Regions from separate parts of the Paenochrobactrum glaciei genome, predicted to be linked through region 1. Evidence: riboswitches for the same ligand, from Rfam matches in the RefSeq annotation. Region 1 holds a riboswitch; each other region holds the start of a gene.
The links. A riboswitch is a leader RNA that binds a small molecule or an ion and turns the genes downstream of it on or off. The one in region 1 is predicted to bind cobalamin.
Positions count from the first base shown of each region.

Region 1 (3,208 bases):
GCTTTATCCGCTGTGGGGCACATTATTATCGCCAATGCTGGCGGCTGGTGCGATGGCACTTTCCAGCATCTTCGTGCTTTCCAATGCGCTGCGTCTGCGCAAGGTTAAACCTGCATTGCAGGTTTAACCGACACAATTATGTTTTGGCTACGTTGCTGGCCAAATCATGCAAAATCGGACAGTCAGGGCGGTTATTGCCCTGACAGTTCTGCGCCAGATGGCGCAATGTATCCGCCATTTCGCGCAACTGTTCCATCTTCGCTTCCAGCTCCGCCACATGGGTGAGGGCTATTTGCTTCACATCGGATGAAGCGCGGCTGTGGTCTTGCCAAAGCGTCAGCAAATCTTTGATCTGATCAAGCGAGAAGCCCAAATCGCGACCGCGCCGGATGAAGCGCAATGTTTCCACATCCCGTTTAGAGTAAACGCGGTAGCCAGCCTCGGTGCGGCCAGCCTTTTCAATCAGCCCGACCGTCTCATAATGACGGATCATTTTGGCACTTATGCCCGACGCAGTTGCTGCTTGGCCAATATTCATCATGTTAAAGCTCCGTGGTTGTGCTATATATAGGGCATCTCCTTATCCCTTTCAAAAAATAATAATTGTGCATCATGCAACTACATGTTGACGTTCGTGCGCATTGGCTGTCTATATCTAGTGGTCAAGGTCTCTCGAATCGCAAGATAGAGAGATAATAGGGAATCCGGAAGAGATGGTGCTAACCGCCGCTTAAACCGGAGCTGCCCCCGCAACTGTAAAGCGGCGAGTTTTTGTTCTTACAGCATCGACCCGAAACCGGAATCGGTTTTCGAAAGGGTACGATGCGTAAATTTTAGATTAGAGCGTCCTTTATACGTCCTGTCGGACGCATGGCGCTCTAAGAAGTCACTGAGGATTATCCTTGGGAAGACGGACAAAAGCACCGACCCGCCAGCCAGGAGACCTGCCCTGACACGAAATGTTCTCCCTGGGCGGGGTGTCCCGGTGGTGTGCTGGCAACAGAGCAGGCATTAGCCTTGCGCTCTCTTTCATGCATGCATCCGTTTGACCTTGCCCCCAACAAAAATTGGGGTAAGCCAATGTCGACTTCTATCTCACGTGAGCCTGCTGACGGCGACGCTTTTTCTGTCGTAAACGCAGCTAATGATTCCGAACCGGGCTATCAGGTTATCCGTCGCAACGGATCAGTGACACCTTTTGCAGGTGATAAAATTGCTGTTGCGCTGCAAAAAGCTTTTCTTGCGGTCGAAGGCACCAGTGCTGCTTCATCGCGCCGTGTTCATGATGTGGTTGCCGAGCTTTCTGAAGCTATTGTTGCTGGTCTTACTCGCCATGCAACGGCAGGCCGTACTTTCCATATTGAAGATATTCAGGATCAGGTTGAGCTGGCATTGATGCGCGGTGGCCATCATAAAGTGGCGCGCGCTTATGTGCTCTATCGTGAAGAACGTGCGCGCGAACGTGCCGAACAAGTGGCACAAAATCCGCAGGCAATACCGCAATTGCAGATGAAGAGCGCCAGCGGTCAACTGGTGCCGCTTGATGAAGCTCGCCTCAAACATGTTGTAGAAGAGGCATGTGCAGGTCTGTCTTCAGTTTCATCGGAAGCCATTCTTACCGAAACAAAACGCAATCTTTATAGCGGCATCACACAGGATGAGCTGGCGCTTGCACCTATTTTGGCTGCGCGTACTCTGATTGAAACCGAGCCTGACTATTCCAAGGTCAGTGCCCGCCTTTTGCTGGATAAGCTGCGCCGTGAAGTGCTGACCTTTGTTGAAGGCTCCCCGCGCGAAGCAACCCACAAGCAGATGTGCGAGCTTTACCCGAACTATCTGAAATCCTACATCCGTGTGGGTATTGATGCCGATCAGCTTGATCCGGAATTGGCGCTGTTTGATCTTGATCGCATGGCCGCAGCCATTCAGCCGGATCGTGATCTGCAATTTGATTATTTAGGTCTGCAAACCCTTTATGACCGCTACTTCCTGCATGTTCAAAACAAGCGTTTTGAGCTGCCGCAAGCTTTCTTTATGCGTGTTGCCATGGGGCTTTCCTTACGTGAAGAAGAACGCGAAGCGAAGGCGATCGAGTTCTATAATCTGCTTTCAAGCTTTGATTTCATGGCTTCAACGCCAACATTGTTTAATGCCGGCACACGTCGTCCGCAGCTCTCTTCCTGCTTCCTGACCACTGTTCCGGATGATCTCGACGGTATTTTCAAAAGCGTTAAAGACAATGCGCTTCTGGCTAAATATTCCGGCGGACTGGGCAATGACTGGAGCCGTGTGCGCGGCCTTGGTGCACGCATCAAAGGCACCAATGGCGAAAGTCAGGGTGTTGTTCCATTCCTGAAAGTTGCCAATGATACGGCCATTGCGGTTAATCAGGGTGGCAAGCGCAAGGGTGCTGTCTGCGCATATTTGGAAACATGGCATATCGACATCGAAGAGTTTTTGGATCTTCGTAAAAACACCGGTGATGACCGTCGTCGTACCCATGATATGAACACGGCCAACTGGGTGCCTGATCTGTTTATGGAACGCGTGGAAAAAGACGGTGACTGGACATTGTTCTCGCCGGATGAAACCCCTGATCTGCATGATCTTTATGGTCCGGCCTTCAAATATGCTTATGAAGCCTATGAGCAGAAAGCGGCTAAAGGCGGCATTAAAGTTTACCGCACATTGAAGGCCAAAGACCTGTGGCGTCGTATGCTGACGATGCTGTTTGAAACCGGCCATCCTTGGATCACCTTCAAAGACCCGTGCAATATCCGTTCGCCGCAGCAGCATGCTGGCGTGGTGCATTCATCCAATCTCTGCACCGAAATTACGCTCAACACATCGAATGATGAAGTTGCGGTTTGTAATCTGGGTTCTGTCAATCTGGCAGCGCACACAACACCGGAAGGCATTGATCAGGCACGTCTGGAGCGCACTGTAGCAACCGCTATGCGTATGCTCGACAATGTGGTGGACATCAATTTCTATACCATTCCGGAAGCACGCCGCTCAAACCTGCGTCACCGTCCGGTTGGTCTGGGACTGATGGGCTTCCAGGATGCATTGCAGATTTTGCGTCTGCCTTATGCGTCGGATGAAGCGATCAAATTTGCCGATCAGAGCATGGAAGCCATTTCCTATCATGCGATTTCTGCATCCGTTAATCTGGCAGCAGAACGTGGCAGCTATCAGAGCTATGAAG
Region 1 is NZ_BAAADE010000001.1:810,424-813,631, reverse strand. It holds gene ABDZ76_RS03885 (heavy metal translocating P-type ATPase) at 1-127, shown strand, start outside; gene cueR (Cu(I)-responsive transcriptional regulator) at 137-538, opposite strand; cobalamin riboswitch at 649-966, shown strand; gene ABDZ76_RS03875 (ribonucleoside-diphosphate reductase subunit alpha) at 1,081-3,208, shown strand, end outside.

Region 2 (3,208 bases), on a different contig from region 1:
TGCCCATAAGAAGACATCAAAATCGCCTTCAGCACCATATTCATTACCATTTTCAACGATTTTTGTTTCTACCTGCGCACCCATCGCCATCAGCGCTGATTTCATCACCGGAATCATGGTCACAAAATCGGCACGCTGCGAGTAGGTAGCAACCAGCAAGGACAATGGCTTGCCGTCTTTTTCACGAATACCAGACGCGTTCTTCACCCAACCGGCATTATCGAGAATTTTCTCAGCCTCGGCTAAGTCTGTGACACGCGGCTCTTTCATCGCAAACGGGAAATAAGCGGCATAAGCGCCAGTGGCAATATTGCCGGCATTGATCGACTGAATAAGTTGTGTGCGGTCAAGTGCCAGATCAATGGCGCGGCGCACCTGCACATCTTGCAGGGCAGGGCGGCTTGTATTGAGGAAAGCAAAATACTGATAGCCGACATCAAAAGATTTTAACACCAGATCAGAATTGTTTTTCAAACGCGGCAGAGTTTCGGATGGCAGGCCAAAGGCCAGATCCAGCTCGCCGGATTCAAACGCCAATGCCAGACTTTGACTGTCGCCGAATTTTTGCAAATGAACAGGTGAGCGTTTTTCTGCACCTTCAAAATGCGGATTGGCAATCAGTTCAAGCGATGTATCAGCCTTAAAAGCGCTGATCGCATATGGACCTGTATAGACCGCCTCGCCCTTGTCGTTAAGCTTATAAACAATGAGCGGCCATTCGGCAAAAAGCGCCTGAATGAGTGCCACCGGTTTTTCGGTGTTGACCATCAGTGTCAAATCATCCGGCGTTTCAAACTTAATCAGACCACCGGTTGCGTGCGCCGCTTTATTGAGTGCAAATGTATTATCAAAACCGGAAGCAATCGCTTTCGCCGTCACGGGCGTACCATCTGAAAATGAGCGATCTTTTTTGAGCGTGATTTTCCAGTTAAGATCATCAATGCGCTCGGCCGTCTGCGCCAGTTCCGGCACCAGTTCACCAGCCTGATTAACCGTGTACAGATTTTCACCAACACCATGACTTGCCAGCGCCCAGCCGTTAGAGCCTTTCGCCGGATCAAGTCCATTGGTCATAAAGCTTTGCCCGATGCGCAAAATTTCAGCGCTGTGCGCAATTGAGGCAACACCCACCAATCCCGATACAACAATGAGGGAAGCCAGCCATTTCTTTAAAATTGGACGCATGATAATCTCCGTTGAGGATGCGACATAAGACACTTAGAAATTTTAAACTTTGCGCAAGCGCTGCTTTTTACCGCTAGCGCTATAGGCATAATCTTCCACCGGCTGACCACCCAGCAGATGCTCAGTGATGATGCGATCAATCGCTTTTTCAGTGACACCGCCATACCAAGTCCCATCAGGAAAAACCTGCACGACCGGCGCCAGATTGCACGGGCCCAGACAGCTGGTTTGCGCACTCATCATACCGTCTCCGACGATGCGTAATTTTTGCCGCTCCTGCTCATTGCGCAAGTGGCACCAAATCGCATCAGCCCCTGCCGCCTGACAGGCACGACCTTCACACACCAACATGCGATATTTTTGCGCCGGTATCAGCGAACCTTCATTAAACGGTTTTTCCAGCGGGGGGAGGGGAATGGATTGTACTGTCTGCTGCAACAGGTTTTTGAGAAGCTCCGCCCAATGCGGGCTTTTATCAAGCGTCGCGCCCAGCTTAATTTCCGGCCATGATTTGTCACTTTCCTGCTGCCAGCGGCGCAGCGCTTTAGTGATCCATAGCTGAAAGCTCGGCTCCATCGGCAAGACAAGCGGCAGCACCAAAATCTGATCAAATGACTGCTCTGTAAGTTCCAGCAAAGCCTGTTTGAAAGACGGGCGCCCTTGCTCACTAAAGGCATAGATAATGTGAGCCTGCGGATATTGCACGGCTGCAAGCTCGGCAAGCTTTTGCATATCCTGATGAGGCGCTGCGGCAAAGGCAGATTTAGCAAGCAAGATCACAGCCTCTCGTGTGGCTGCTGCCACAGGCACTTGATCTTCTAAAGCTCCAAACTGATCCATATTGACCTCCACCTCAAATCCAAATGAGGCGGAAAGAAAATGCGCATATGGTTTAATAACACCCATTGGCGCATTCTTGCGGCACACCCCGACCACAGAATTCATCGCGTCAGGGCAGGTCTCCTGGCTCACGGGTCAGTGCTTTCAAGCCGCCTTCCCGACAGTTTCCTGTCAGTGACATATTAGCTTTCAGCTCGCCGTTCACAGTTGCGGGTCAGCTCCGGTCTTGCACCGGATTCCCTCTTAAGCTTCCGGCGTCAACCGGAAGACCATGACGGTGCAAAACTATAGTGAGGCGTTGATAAGTCAAGCGGGATTGAGGCACTTTCCAAACTGTTCCCAACAGGGAACTATCAAGCACTGAGATACGAATTGAAGCGTCAATTTTAAAAGTTCCCAGCTGGGAACTCGTGTAAAAATGGGCATTTGCACTTAACTACAGAATCGGACATATTGAAGCTACGCTAAATTGTCGTATTTCGGAAAGTTTGCGTATTTTGAAGGTCGTTAACTGCTTGTTAACCATATGTGGTCTAGAGCAATATACGGTTTAAGGAGAAATCGGTTGTCTCGTCATTTAAGCAGTTTGCATTTTATGAACACCTTTTCGAGCAAGCTCGACAAGGCGCTGAATAATTTATCCCTTGCACAATATCCGCCGGATGCTTTCCGCACCATGCGCAAATTCACCTCCACTGAGGTCGCAGGCTTATTGGGCGTGACCGAAGCTTACATTCGTCAGGTCTCGTTAAAAGGGCAGGGGCCTGAACCGGAAACACTGGCCAATGGTCGCCGTCTTTATACACTGGAACAAGTGTTGGAGCTGCGGATGTATCTGGCCGAAAACGGCCGCAAAAAATGGATTAATCCGCGCCGCGTTGAAGGCGAGGAATGCCAGATCATTGCCGTCACCAACTTTAAGGGCGGCTCGTCCAAAACATCCACCACCATTCATTTAGGTCATTGGTTGGCTTTGCGCGGCTATCGTGTGCTGGCCGTTGATATGGATCCGCAGGCATCTTTAACCTCGCTGCATGGTGCTTTGCCTGATTTTGATTATCGCGACGGGGATACGCTCTATTCCTCCATCCGCTTTGATGATCCGATCCCAACACAGCAGATTGTACGCAAAACCCATATTGCCGGTTTTGATGTTATCTGTGCCGGTTTGGAACTGACCGAG
Region 2 is NZ_BAAADE010000009.1:18,870-22,077, reverse strand. It holds gene ABDZ76_RS14960 (ABC transporter substrate-binding protein) at 1-1,185, opposite strand, end outside; gene ABDZ76_RS14955 ((2Fe-2S) ferredoxin domain-containing protein) at 1,228-2,025, opposite strand; cobalamin riboswitch at 2,122-2,314, opposite strand; gene repA (plasmid partitioning protein RepA) at 2,591-3,208, shown strand, end outside.
Region 2: another riboswitch for cobalamin. It lies ahead of ABDZ76_RS14955 ((2Fe-2S) ferredoxin domain-containing protein); the one in region 1 lies ahead of ABDZ76_RS03875 (ribonucleoside-diphosphate reductase subunit alpha).

Region 3 (3,208 bases), on a different contig from region 1:
AGCGGTTGCTTCCGGCAGTTTGAAGGTGATGTCTTTGGTCGAATAAGCACCTTGGATTTGCTTGATGTCGTTATCATCACCGTTGGCTTTTTCGGTGTAGAACCGTGTCATGAAGGCGGCATCAATATCCTTGCCTTCAGTTTGGCCGATAAGAACAGTCATAGGCTCTTTGTTGATTGAGCCGTCATCCTGCGGGACTGCCACAGTCATGTCCACTTGTGCATTATCAAGCTTGATAGATGCAATTGAACCGCTCTTCATGTCGTTGAGCGTGAGGTTTTTATAAACGGTTTTTTGTGTCGTATCGAGAATAGACTGCTCGACCTGAATTTCAGAAAGATGAACTTTTTTAGCTGCAAAACGCTCAACGCGCTGCGCAGGTGTCAGATCGCTGCCGCCGCCAAAAACATCGGCGAGCATTTGACGGTTAAGATTGGCATCTTCAATCTGCAAATGCGGGATGTTGATTTTGAAATTGTTGAATTCAGTGCTGATGCCGGTGGCATCGACCTTGCCGGTTAAAAACAGAAATTCAGGGCGACCGTCAAAGCTGGCAATATTGACAATCTTGCCGTTCTTCATCGGCAATGACACGTTTTTCAGGTGAATATTGCCGAAGAAATCAGCCGAGACACTCTCAGCCTTGCCGCCGCGTTTTTCGATCTGACTGGTGATCGCATTTTGCAAGCTATATTTATAGCCGGTAAGGCCGCCACCAGCCACAACAATGATTGCAACCGTTGTCCAGAGAAGCGCTTTGCGTCCTTTTCTGCCAGTGGATTGAGCCTGATCTGCCATTTATAACCTCTAAATTCTGTTTTGCTAATAAATTGCTTAACCGCTTAAGGAGTGAAAGCCATCGCCGCAAGTAAAAAATAATGTCAGATTGTGTAGACTAAATGCTTATTCCAAAAAATGCGCGACCATAGAAAAAAGGCCGAACTATCAGTCGCTGCATATCGGCGAAGCGCAATGCCAATGATGACTTGCGGGATCAGGTATGTTCGACTAGACCTTCATCGTCGGTTTCCGTAAGGAATCAAAAGGGAATCCGCCATCGCTTGTCGATGAACCGGAACTGCCCCCGCAACTGTAGGCGTTGAGCGTACAACAATAAGCCACTGTGACTGATGTCATGGGAAGGCGTTGTACGTGTCGAGGCGCCAGTCAGGAGACCTGCCGGCAAAAAACTGTAACGCGGCCCGGACGGGGTGTCCGGGGGGGTGTCGTATGAATTTTGCCACAAGACGCATTGATGCGTCAGCCATTGTCAGCACAGAGAAAACAGCCTTTTCGGCTGTTATTGATGCTTGTCTTTGCACCGGCATTCCCTCCCTGTCTTCCGGTCGCCTCATCAACCGGAGACGTTCATGTTTCATAAGAGACTGATTGCGGCAGCTTTAACTGCTGTCTGTTTTGCATTGCCTGCACAGGCAGAAACCAGCTATCCGCTGACTTTGAAAAACTGTGGCGTCGATGTGACTTTCGATGCGGCACCTAAAAGCACTGTCAGTGTTGGTCAGGCTGCAACAGAAATTCTTTATTCGCTTGGTCTTGGTGACAAAGTGGTTGGAACTGGCGTTTGGTTCACCGAAGTTCTGCCAGAATATAAAGACCTGAACGCGAAGATTGAGCGTCTTGCTGACAATGATCCAAGCTTTGAAGCCATTGTTGCTAAAAAGCCGGAACTCGTCTCCGTTCAATATGAGTGGCATATCGGCCCGCAGGGCATTATTGCAACACGCGAACATTTCAAAGATGTCGGCATCCCGACCTATGTTCTGGCGACAGATTGCATGCAGAAAGACAATAGCGTTGGTTCCGACGGCACCCGCAGCGAAATGTTCAAAATTGAGAATATTTACGCCAGCGTTACCGAACTTTCGCAGATTTTCAACGTTCCTGAAAAAGGCGAAGCACTGGTTGCAGACCTGAAGGCACGCGAAGCCGCTGCTGCTGATAAAGCCAAAGCACTCGGCCTTTCCGATGCGACTGCTTTGTTCTGGTTCTCATCGGCTGAAATGGACGTTGATCCATATGTTGCCGGTGGCAAGGGCGCACCCGCCTATATGATGGAAAAGCTGAACCTTCGCAATGTCATTGAAAGCGATGAAGAATGGCCAACCGTCAGCTGGGAAACCATTGCACGCGCTAACCCGACCGTTATCGTGATTGCAAAAATGGATCGCCGCCGTTTCTTGGCTGATGATGTCGAGAAAAAGCTTGAATTCCTCAAAAATGATCCGGTCGCCAGCCAGATGGATGCAGTTAAAAACAACCGCATTATTATCATGAACGGCCATGCGATGGATCCGTCAATCCGTAATGTTGCAGCCCTTGAAATGCTGGCTGAAAAACTGGCCGGATTTGATCTGAAATGATTATGCGTGCAGCCTCCGGTTCTCAAGGACGTTCTGTCTTTTTGCGGGTTCTGTTTTGGAGCTTGCTGGGGGCTGCCGCTTTGATATTGGCAATCCTGATCGGGGTTGTTGTTGGTGAAACGCCTTTGCCGCTTGAAAGTGTGGCAACGGTGTTTGCCAATAATTTATGGGGCGCAACCTATCCGGTTGACCGCATTGATCAGGGCATTATCTGGTCATACCGTTTGCCGCGCACACTTGTGGCGGCGGCCTGTGGCGCAGGGCTGGCATTGTCCGGTGTGGTTTTGCAATCTTTAGTGCGCAATGCTTTGGCCGACCCTTATTTGCTCGGTGTTTCTGCCGGTGCCTCTACGGGTGCTGTGGCCGTGACGGTGCTTGGGATTGGCGGTGGTGCTATTGGCATTTCGGCTGGTGCATTCAGCGGTGCCGCTTTAGCCTTTTTGCTGGTTGCAGCCTTGGCGCGCGCAGCTGGTGGTGGCTCGGTTCAGCTGGTGCTTGCCGGTATTGCCGGATCGCAGCTTTTCAATGCGTTAACCTCGTTTTTTATTGCAAAATCAGCCAATGCCGAACAAGCGCGCGGCATCATGTTTTGGCTGCTTGGTAATTTGTCCGGCGTGCGCTGGCCGGATGTGACTTTGGCTGTTCCAGCCGCTTTTTTCGGCTTTCTGGTTTGTTTATGGTTCACCCGCGCCATGGATGCTTTCACCTTTGGCGCTTCGTCGGCTGCCTCATTAGGGATTGCGGTCAGGCGGGTGCAAATTGTGCTGATCGGTGCCACAACATTGATGACGGCGACGATGGTCAGCCTTGTGGGTTCCATTGGTTTT
Region 3 is NZ_BAAADE010000003.1:299,255-302,462, forward strand. It holds gene ABDZ76_RS10925 (hypothetical protein) at 1-798, opposite strand, end outside; cobalamin riboswitch at 1,007-1,198, shown strand; gene ABDZ76_RS10930 (ABC transporter substrate-binding protein) at 1,371-2,381, shown strand; gene ABDZ76_RS10935 (FecCD family ABC transporter permease) at 2,384-3,208, shown strand, end outside.
Region 3: another riboswitch for cobalamin. It lies ahead of ABDZ76_RS10930 (ABC transporter substrate-binding protein); the one in region 1 lies ahead of ABDZ76_RS03875 (ribonucleoside-diphosphate reductase subunit alpha).

Region 4 (3,208 bases), on a different contig from region 1:
ATATCAATTCCTGCCTGTCGCTGATCATCCAAAGCCAAACGCAGAGCGTCTTGTTTGCCGGTCACTAATTCTTCGCCTTGCAGTTTCCACGGCGACCAAAGTTTTTCCGGCTCTGCAAGCCATGATGGTTTTGGCAAGCTGCCGGCGGTTGAGGTGGGCAAGAGTGTTTTCATAATAGGCAACCTTGTGATTTTAATTTCTCAATGCGCGTAATTGGCAGACCATTCTTCAAGAATGGCCTTGTATGGTTTAATGAAGTGCTCTTCAGCAAACTTTCCTTGCTTGGTCGCCATCCGGCTGCGCTCTTCACGGTCATAGACGATTTGTGTCAATGAGTAATCCGCATGTTTCAAGCTCGGCTGATAACGAGCGCCTGCCTGCGAATTGGCATTGTAAATTTCAGGGCGATAAATCTTCTGGAAAGTTTCCATCGTGCTGATCGTGCTGATCAGTTCAAGATTAGTGTAATCGGTCAGCAAATCGCCGCTGAAGTAAAAAGCCAAAGGTGCAGCACTGTTCGGCGGCATGAAATAGCGCACCTGCAAGCCCATCTTTTCAAAATACTGATCAGTCGACGAAAACTCGTTTTGGAGATATTCAAAGCCCAAAACCGGATGATAATTGCCTGTGCGATGATATGTTTTGCTGCTTGAAGCGCTTAAGCAAATGATCGGTGCTTTTGTAAAGTTCTCTTTATAGACGCTCGAATTAACAAAGCATTTGAATAGCTTACCATGTAACTCGCCAAAATTTTCCGGCAGGCTAAATGTTGGCTGATCACGATTATATTCAGGCAAAACAATGCTAAAATCATAGTCGCGCACATAAGAAGAAAAATTATTGCCGACAATGCCTTCAATACGTTCACCGCTTGCGCGGTCAACAATATTGGTTTTCAAAATTTCAATCAGCGGAAAAGCATCTTCATTGCTGTCGGCATCAACGCTCATTTCAACCGTAACGATCTCAATTTCCACCGCATAACGATCGCCATTCGGGTTATCCCAATGTGCCAAAGCGTTGAAGCGATTATCAATCATCCGTAATGCATTGCGTAAATTTTCTTGACGATTATTACCTCGCGCCAGATTGGCAAAATTCGTGGTAATACGTGTACTATCCGAAGGATGATAATCTTCATCAAAAGAAATAGTTTTAATTATAAAGTTGAATTTTTTTGTCATCGCGTCCGGCATCCTAATTCCTGAGATAAACCAATTTAATTGCTTGCGTCTTGAGGGTTTTCTCTCTCAGCAATCTTTCCTGCCGCTCAACATCAAGGGCGGCCAACGGGTTATGCCTGAGCCATCCGATGAATAAAAATGATTTGATCTCATCAAAGTATGAGGTGTGCTCATGCTTTGAATGGGGTTCGCTGAAAAGTCTCAGCGCAGAACAACTTGACCCGCATGGTTACATAGGGCATTGCTCATTTGTCGGGGTTCTATGGATGACAAGTCCGGAGCTAAGAGGGAATTCGGTTTTATGCCGAAGCTGCCCCCGCAACTGTAAGCGGCCAGCAAATGCCCATAAATGTCACTGAGTTCATCTCGGGAAGACGGGCAAAAGCGTTTATCCGCGAGCCAGGAGACCTGCCACGACAAATAGAGTTCACGGGCGGGGTGTCCCGGAGTGCCGCTTTTGCGCTCGGGCTTCCGTGCGGATGTTATTGCGTCATTTCACTGCCCTGTCATTTATAAAAGGGCGGCTATCACCATGCTGGACAGGCAACATTTATCGATCCTGCGAGAAGTTGATCGCTTGGGCAGTCTCACTGCCGCAGCAGAGCGGCTCAACGTCACGCAATCCGCACTAAGCCACACAATCCGTAAACTCGAAGAACGTTACGGCGTTGCGATGTGGGAAAAGGATGGCCGCAATCTTCGCCTCACCGAGGCAGGACACTATCTCGTAACGCTTGCCCAACGCGTACTGCCACAGATCGAGAGAGCCGAAGATGTTTTGTCGGATTACCGTTATGGTAAACGCGGTTCGCTTAAAATCGGCATGGAATGTCACCCATGCCATCAATGGCTGATGAGCGTTACAAAACCCTATCTGGTCGAGTGGCCTGATGTTGATCTGGCGCTCACTACTTCATTTACCTCTGGCGGCGTTGCCGCATTAACGAGCTATGAAATTGATATTCTGATCACGCCAGATCCGATTGAGGCGCAAGGCATTCATTATATTCCAGTTTTTGATTACGAGCTTGTATTGGCCGTTCCGGTTAATCATCCGCTTGCGCATGAAAATTATGCCGAGCCTGCTGACCTTTTGGAAGAGACCCTTTTCACCTATCCGGTGCCTCCTGAGCGGCTCGATGTATTTACACAGTTTCTTGTGCCCGCGAATTGCCGTCCGCGGCATCATCGCAGTGTTGAGACAACAGAAATGATGTTGCAACTTGTTGCAGCAGGGCGTGGCGTCAGTGCTATCCCAAGCTGGCTGGTGTGCCAGCAAGCAGAAACATTAGGGGTTCGCCCTGTCAGAATTGGTAATGCCGGCATCCACAAGAGCATTCACCTTGGGCTTAGAAGCGGCGACGAAACCGTCGATTTCATCGCCGGATTTCTTGCAACCTCACGTGAGATAAAAGCATAATTCAAAAATGTACATGTTTTGAAACAAGACGCCCTGCAATCCATATCAAGAATTGCAGGGCGCAATGTATTCATTCAATTTTAGTTCATGAATAGACCAACACCAGGTGCGATTGGCCAGCCCATTGTCATCCAGAAAATAAGGAACAATGTCCACACAATCAGGAAGCCCATTGCGACAGGTATCGTCATTGAGGCCAAAGTTCCAATACCTGCATCTTTCTGGTAGCGCTGCAAATAAGCCAAACAAACGGCAAAATACGGGCTCATCGGCGAAATAATATTGGTGGCAGAATCCGCAATTCTAAATGCTGCCTGCACCAGTGCCGGCTCAAAACCAATCAGCATCAACATCGGCACAAAAATTGGTGCCATCAGCGACCACTGTGCCGAACCGGATGTGATGAACACATTCATCACCGCTGCAAGACCAACAAAAGCCACCAAAAGCGGAGTGCCCCCAAAACCACTGCTATCCAGCAAATGTGAACCACCAATGGCAATCCACTCGCCAAGGTTTGTCCATTTGAACCATGCCAAAAACTGCGAGATCGCAAAGAACAGCACCAATGTCGGCGCCAATTCCTTGACGGATTCACTCATAT
Region 4 is NZ_BAAADE010000007.1:50,133-53,340, forward strand. It holds gene ABDZ76_RS14005 (methionine synthase) at 1-173, opposite strand, end outside; gene ABDZ76_RS14010 (DUF1852 domain-containing protein) at 201-1,184, opposite strand; cobalamin riboswitch at 1,423-1,614, shown strand; gene ABDZ76_RS14015 (LysR family transcriptional regulator) at 1,717-2,604, shown strand; gene ABDZ76_RS14020 (AbgT family transporter) at 2,685-3,208, opposite strand, start outside.
Region 4: another riboswitch for cobalamin. It lies ahead of ABDZ76_RS14015 (LysR family transcriptional regulator); the one in region 1 lies ahead of ABDZ76_RS03875 (ribonucleoside-diphosphate reductase subunit alpha).